2 regions of the Pantoea sp. At-9b genome follow, and region 2 is predicted to be linked to the other one. Evidence: predicted binding sites of a transcription regulator. Region 2 holds the regulator's gene; the other holds the start of a gene.
What was found. Region 2 encodes LexA, which represses DNA repair genes until DNA is damaged. Its sites were predicted from a motif close to TNCTGTATGTACATACAGNA; they were not measured.
Positions count from the first base shown of each region.

Region 1: a site for LexA is predicted at 1,859-1,878, ahead of umuD (translesion error-prone DNA polymerase V autoproteolytic subunit). Genes of this name have one in related genera too.

Region 1 covers NC_014842.1:44,534-48,377, forward strand. The annotation lists gene umuC (translesion error-prone DNA polymerase V subunit UmuC) at 51-1,325, opposite strand; gene umuD (translesion error-prone DNA polymerase V autoproteolytic subunit) at 1,334-1,756, opposite strand; gene PAT9B_RS29000 (DUF1281 domain-containing protein) at 3,176-3,844, shown strand, end outside.
Region 2 covers NC_014837.1:348,606-352,449, forward strand. The annotation lists gene plsB (glycerol-3-phosphate 1-O-acyltransferase PlsB) at 1-673, opposite strand, end outside; gene PAT9B_RS01515 (diacylglycerol kinase) at 800-1,168, shown strand; gene lexA (transcriptional repressor LexA) at 1,274-1,888, shown strand; gene dinF (MATE family efflux transporter DinF) at 1,980-3,305, shown strand; gene PAT9B_RS01530 (CsbD family protein) at 3,470-3,682, shown strand; gene zur (zinc uptake transcriptional repressor Zur) at 3,752-3,844, opposite strand, start outside.

The sequences.
Region 1 (3,844 bases), on a different replicon from region 2:
AAGCCGCTCGCTGACCGATACCCTGAACTGTCCGGGATATCCGCGTTGTCTCAGAGTACCCGAGCAACGGGAATATCGCTCCAGCGCGTGGTCCATGCAGGTGAAAGCATCTCACGTTTCATCTGCCAGCCCGTATCCACGCCCTGACTCGCAAACCAGATATTCCCGAGCCCCGACTGGTTAATGCCATCTATCACCTTCATCAGCTGCGCACTTTTCGGCCTCGGGCGGTCCTCATCAAACAGGTTCAACTGGCTGACGCCGTGCGGCGTGAAGTCATCGAGCATCACGCCGGCTTTCATGTAGCGCCGGCCTTCCAGCCAGATGTGGTCAAGTGCTCGCATGGCCACCGCAATGATGTCCCGGGTATCCTGCGTGGGCAGCGTCAGCTTTTCGCCGGCGCTGTTGCCATAGAATACCTCCCCGGCCGCGTGGGGCGATGTCCGGATGAATACGCTGATGTGCCGGCAGAACTGGCGTTCACCCCGCAGCTTTTCAGCCGCCCGGGTGGCATACTGGCACAGTGCCTGCTGCATGGCCGATTTTGCGGTGATGCGCTCACCGAAAGAGCGGGAGCAGACAATCTGCTGCTTAGCCGGGGGCAGTTCCTCAAGCGGAATACAGGACTCCCCGTTCAGCTCGCGCACGGTTCGCTCAAGAACGACGGAAAAGTTTTTCCGGATAAAGGCCGGGTGGGTGCGCGCCAGCTCCAGCGCCGTGCGTATACCCATCGTGTTCAGTTTTTTGCCGATACGGCGCCCCACGCCCCAGATTTCCTCAACCGGCTGACGGGAGAGGAGGGTAGCAGTACGCTTCAGATTATCCGGCGTCAGCGCGAGCACGCCGCGGAACTGTTTCCATTCCTTGCTCGCCCATTGTGCTGATTTTGCCAGCGTTTTTGTCGGTCCCATGCCCACGCCGATGGTGAGTCCGGTGGTTGCCAGTACATGCTGACGCAGCCGCCGGCCGAAGTGCTCAAAGTCTTCACAGCCATTGATGCCGGTCAGCTCCAGGAACATCTCATCAATCGAATACTGCTCCACCTTTGGCGTCATTTCTTCCAGCGCTGACATCACCCTCTGGCTGAGACTGTGATAAAGCCCGTAATTGCTGCTGAAGACATGCACCCTTTCAGGAAAGTCCGCGTTCTTTATCTGAAACCACGGTACGCCCATTTTTATACCGAGCATTTTTGAGCGGGCGCTGCGTGCGATTACGCAGCCATCATTGTTACTGAGCACCACCACGGCCTGACCACGCAGGTCGGGCCGGAACAGCGCCTCGCAGCTGGCATAAAAGCTGTTCACATCGGCCAGTCCGAACATCGGCAGACTTACCTCCGGCGCGCGCGGGTGCTGTGGAAGAACCAGGTCACCACGCCCATCAGCTGCAGCGACTCCGGGTAAATGGCGGGATAAGCCGGACTCATCGGCAGCAGCGCCAGTCGCGGATGCAGCTGCAGGCGCTTGACGGTGAACTCCCCGTTCACCTCGGCGATCACCACATCGCCGTGGCAGGCTTCTTCCGCCCGGTCAACGACCATGACGTCACCGTCGAACAGCCCCAGGTCCTCCATGCTGCTGCCGCTCGCCCGGACAAAGTAGCTGGCCGCCGGGCGGCGGATGCACAACTCATTGAGATCGAGCTCGGACTCGACATAATCCGCGGCCGGGCTGGGGAACCCGGCCGGGCACAGATCGGCATAAAACGGAATGCCCAGCTGAACCCGGTGTTCTGCGGGACGAAGCAGGGTCATGCCTGTCGGTCCTGGCAGAGTTTCACTCTCAGCATGTCCCGACTGTCTATCGTAAAGCGGAGGGGTGCTATGAGCCTGTGGCATGGTTTTACCTCTGAATATAACTGTATTTATATACAGTATCGTATCGCATGAAGCCGATCGCAAGAGGGCAGGGGAGAGAACCGGAGCCTGCGTGAACCATGTGGCTGACGCGGCAGGCAATTTTATTTCTCCGCGGCTATGCCGGAAACCGCACTATAATCACGGTGAGCAACATAGCGTAGCGGCAGGGATGCCTTCCTTAAGGACTCCTTCTTCTGCCCGGTCTCCGCCGGGCTTTTTTTATCCCCGGGCCTTCAGTCCATTCCGGGCGTAAGCAGACTCTATCTGCCACCGGTGACGTGACGCTTCCTCGCCACGGCTGTTCGTTCCTCGCTGGCGCTGCGGTACGCCTCAGCCGTGACTGCGGCGAGCGTTGCTGGCAGACGGTAAAGGGCGGGTTATTATTTCCGGTCAGTTATTGTGCAGAGCAGAGACGGCGTTTTATGCTGCCGGTAACAATAATAAAACTCTGGGGTCTTTATGGACGGGCGCACTTCTCCCGGGCGGTTTCTTGCTTATCTTATGGCTGAGCACGATATTTCCGTGGAAATGTTCTGCCGGCGTACCGGACTGGATAATGCTGACGTGTGGGCCTTTCTCGGGGGGCGAATTCCAGTCACGCCCGGACTGGCTGAGCAGCTGGGCAGAGTGTTTCACTCGCCAGGATTCTGGCTCATCCGGCAGGCCATGTGGGAGCTGAAGGCGCCTGCTGCAGATGACAGGACGGACTGAACGGCGTGGTCATTCCGCCCGGTGCGTGATAATTTCTGACAGGCCTGCGCGGGCTCCCTGCTTAAGCCACATTTCGTTACAGGGTTGCATTGTCCCGCCACTGAATTATTATTCTTCTGCTACTCACTATTGCATGGCAGTCTTCATGCACTCACGTTACCCCTGTGGTCTCTCTGACAGCCGCAGGGGTCTTTTTTAAGCGAGCCGGCCTGAAGACCGGACACCTGAGTCGATATGGCTTCATCGCCCGGTTTAACCTCCCGGGCTTTTTTTTGTCCATTTTCTGAAGGCCGTCGCTGCGCTCCGCTTCCATGCGGCGCGGCGTACCGCCTGACGCCGCCTGCTGTTCAGCCCCTCACTTTCCTGCCGGTTTCACGCGCCACCCAGGGGCACGCCGTGCCTTCACGATAGCCGGGCCGCCTCTCAGACAAGGGACGCTGTCGCCGGCCTGTTCACCCGTTCCCCGCCGTGCGCGGGACATTCAGTCCGCTCCGGCGGCGCGTGCGGCTTCACGTCCGCCCCTGTCTGTTCAGCTTTTCGCCCGTCTGTTGTGGCGGCACGGCGTGAGAGTGCGCCGTGCAACCATCAACGGAGGAGAGGAACATGCCGAACTGGTGCTGTAACCGGCTGCGCGTGAGCGGCCGCAGTGAAGATATCGGGCAGGTGAGGGCGCTGTTTGCCGGCGGCGGTTATCCGTCGTATGCGCGGGCGGCAGCGGAGGGTGTCCAGCTGTTCCTGGCCGGGTGTGCCGGGATTCTGCGCCCGGCAGACGGTGAACATTATGCGCCGTATCCGGCGCTGACGGGCGCGAAAGGTTACCCGTCGTGTGCAGAAGAAGGACGCGACGGACATCACGATGTGTCAGGTAATCAGGCGTTTACGCAGTGGCTGTGCTGCCTGCGCGAGGGCACTGTGCTGACGGACGCCGCGTGCGATGACCTGCATGCCCTGTGGCTGGAAAGTGGCCTGCGTGACCGGCGCTGGAATGACCTGACTCCGGCCCGGCAGGAATGCATCGTCGCCGTGTTCGCCGGGCAGCGTCACGACTGGTGCGGAAGTTTTTCCGCCACCACCGTGCAGACATGGTGGGATACCGTCTGTGACGGTCTGCCGGAGCTGAAGGCACAGCCCCTCGACCTGCTGATGGTGCTGCCGCCGCGGCTGGATGTGGAAATCAACGGCTTTAACGGGCGTCTGCTGGCTGGCGTGCCTTCCGGTTACGACTGGTACACACACCACTATGGCACCAAATGGCCGCGCGGGTATGACCTG
Region 2 (3,844 bases):
TGGATTGCAACAGCTTATTGAACAGATCCTGGCGGGCTGGCAAGCGCGGGCCGATTGCCGCCAGACGCTGGCGGGCAAAGTGAATGCGTGCCACGCGTGCCAGTTTCTGAGCTATCGACTTATCTGTGCCATGTTCGGTCGCCATCTGACGCAGTGAAACCGTCGGCGAGAAGCGCACAAAGCTGTCGCGACCATGCCAGAGAATAGCGAAGAATTTCTGTACGCCGTTGAGAATGCGCAGGTGAGGGGTGGATTCCCCCTGCACTTCACGACCCGGCGCACGGCCGAACATCACTGACACCGGCAGCATTTGTACATCCAGTTCTGGATTGCTGCGATGCAGATCAAGGTAGTCGTGAAATAACTTCACGGATTCCAGACTCGGCACGAAATACGGGAACACGCGCGGTCCATCATGGATAAACACGTGACGCGGCAGTAAAGTGCCGTCAATTTCCAGCGGTGCGAGTGGATCGGGCAGATCGTGTTTCAGACACTGCGAACGCAGCGTGAGGAGATCGGCCTTGGAATCATAAGGCAGCACATACAGGATCGGCCGCGTCGGATCCAGCCCATGTTCGGAGACGGGATCGGCGGGAATGGCCTTACTCTTTACCAAAATGGAGAGTGGTAAATTCAATAATTTATAATAAAGTTTACGCCAACCTGACATAGACAACTTCAAGCCTCTTGTTAGCAAAGCGCGGCAAGCATACCAGAAAGTGCCGCGAAGATCTGTGGCTGCACTATCTCCGGCTGCCCAGACATTGACGTCAAAACGAGTAAAGGGTTCAACGACATGGCAAATAACGTCACCGGTATTCTCAGGATAATAAAAGCCGCCGGTTATTCCTGGCAGGGATTGCGCGCCGCCTGGACGCATGAGGCAGCGTTTCGCCAGGAGGCCGTTGCCGCGTTAGTGGCAATTATAGTGGCGTGCTGGCTGGATGTTGATGCCATTTCCCGCGTACTGATGATTGGTTCCGTAGTGCTGGTTGTCATTGTGGAAATCCTGAACAGCGCCATCGAAGCGGTGGTCGACCGCATCGGCCAGGAACGTCATCCTCTGGCGGGCCGGGCGAAAGATATGGGTTCCGCTGCCGTATTGCTGGCTATCTTACTGGCGCTGTTTGTCTGGATCGCGCTGATTTGGTCACATTTGCGATAAGGATTCCGGATTCATCAACTCGCTGATTTTTCCCTCAGTTTTGGTTTTCATTTCGCCAATACCTGTATATACTCACAGCGACTGTATAAACAACCAGGGGGCGGGATGAAAGCATTAACCAGCAGGCAGCAACAGGTCTATGATCTGATTCGCGACCATATTAACCAGACGGGCATGCCGCCAACGCGTGCGGAAATTGCTGCGCAGCTGGGCTTCCGCTCACCGAATGCGGCAGAAGAACACCTGAAGGCGCTGGCACGTAAAGGGGTGATTGAAATCGTCTCCGGTGCTTCACGTGGCATTCGCTTATTGATGGAAGAAGAAGCCAGCGAAGGGCTGCCGTTGATTGGCCGTGTCGCGGCGGGCGAACCTTTACTGGCGCAGGAACACATTGAAGCGCACTACCAGGTCGATGCCAATCTGTTCAAACCTACCGCTGATTTCCTGCTGCGTGTTAGCGGCATGTCGATGAAAGATATCGGTATTATGGATGGCGACCTGCTGGCCGTACATAAAACGCAGGAAGTGCGTAACGGCCAGGTGGTGGTGGCACGTATTGATGATGAAGTGACGGTGAAGCGTTGGAAAAAGCAGGGCGCGATTGTGCAACTGCTGCCGGAAAACAGTGACTTCCAGCCGATTGTTGTCGATACCCGCGAGCAGTCCCTGACAGTAGAAGGGCTGGCGGTCGGCATTGTGCGCAACGGCGAGTGGCTCTGATACCTTGATTCCCCCCGCTACGGCAGCCTTTCTGCGCTGCCGTGGTTTAATTTTCTGACAAGACTGTTGTGCAGCAAACCGGGATGGGCTGATGCAGCTGTTTTCCTCCTCTGATAAAGCACTCTGGCGGCTTGCGCTGCCGATGATTCTTTCCAATATCACCGTTCCGCTGCTCGGCGTGGTTGATACCGCCGTTATTGGTCATCTTGATAGCCCCATTTATCTCGGTGGGGTGGCGGTGGGGACGACTGCGACCAGCTTCATCTTTATGTTGCTGCTGTTTCTGCGCATGAGCACGACCGGGTTGACCGCCCAGGCTTTTGGCGCGGGCGATAAAACGGCCCTGGCACGGGCGCTCACCCAACCGCTATTAATCGCCTTGGTGGCCGGGGTGCTGTTTATTTTGCTGCGCACACCAGTCAGCAATCTGGCCGCTGCGCTGATGGGGGGCAGCCTCGCGATTCAGCAGCAGGCGCAACTTTTTATCCAGATTCGCTGGCTCAGCGCCCCCGCCACGCTGGCAAATCTGGTGATTCTCGGTTGGTTGCTGGGCGTGCAGTATGCGCGTGCGCCTGTGCTGCTGCTGGTGGTAGGGAATCTGGTCAATATTCTGTTGGATCTGCTCTTTGTGCTGGGCCTGCACTGGGGAGTGGCGGGCGCGGCAGCGGCGACGGCACTGGCAGAATACGCCACCCTGGCCGTCGGATTATGGATGGTGGCCCGGGTATTGAAGCTGCGCGGTATTGATTTCTCTACGCTGAAGCAGAGCTGGCGCGGTGATGCTGCTCGCTTGTTTCGCCTCAACCGCGACATTATGTTGCGTTCTTTTCTGCTCCAAATCTGCTTTGCATCACTGACGATACTTGGGGCGCGCATCGGCCCGGATGTGGTGGCGGTCAATGCCGTGCTGTTGATGTTCCTGACCTTTACCGCTTACGCACTGGATGGTTTTGCGTATGCCGTAGAAGCCTGTTCTGGCGAGGCGGTCGGCGCGAAAGATCGCAGCCGATTATTGCTGATCTGGCATGCCGCCTGCCGTCAGGCGGGGTTGGTGGCACTGGTATTTGCGGCGATTTATGCGTTATTTGGCGTACATATCGTGGCGCTGCTGACTTCACTGGAAGAACTACGGCAAGTGGCCGATCGCTACCTGATGTGGCAGGTAGTGATGCCGTTAGTGGGCGTGTGGTGCTATCTGTTGGATGGCATGTTTATCGGTGCGACGCGCGGTCGGGAAATGCGTAACAGTATGGCACTGGCGGCACTGGGTTATGGCCTGTCGTTACTGACGCTCCCCTGGTTAGGTAATCATGGCTTATGGCTGGCGGTGACGGTGTTTCTGGCCATGCGCGGGCTGACGCTGTGGTGGATTTGGCATCGCCATTGGCGTGCTGATAGCTGGTTTGCGGCACATTAACGATAACCCTTTGGATACAGAATAATCCGTAAGTGTGCTAACCCTTCTGCATTGTCTACTATAATTATCCTTATCATCGCAAATAAGTAGCGCGTTATGTTGGTTTTACCCGCTGGATATTGGGTATTCCACTACCACCACTCTGCATGACATGGAGAAAGGTTATGAACAAAGACGAAGTGAGCGGAAACTGGAAACAATTCAAAGGGAAAATGAAAGAAAAATGGGGCAAGCTGACGGATGACGATATGACGGTCATTGAAGGTAAACGCGATCAGCTTGTGGGTAAAATTCAGGAACGCTACGGCTACGCAAAAGATCAGGCCGAGCGAGAAGTTAAAGACTGGGAAAGTCACAACAAGGATTATCGCTGGTAACGGACCCGTTTAAGGACGATGCTCCTGCCCTCCGATCGTGATGATCGGGCTGGCACAAGGATGTGCCATCTATCCTTTTTTACCGCGCTTCTTACTTTCTACCTGATGATCGTGATCGCAGCTTTCGTGATGCGTACAGGCTTCCACTTCAACACAATTCTC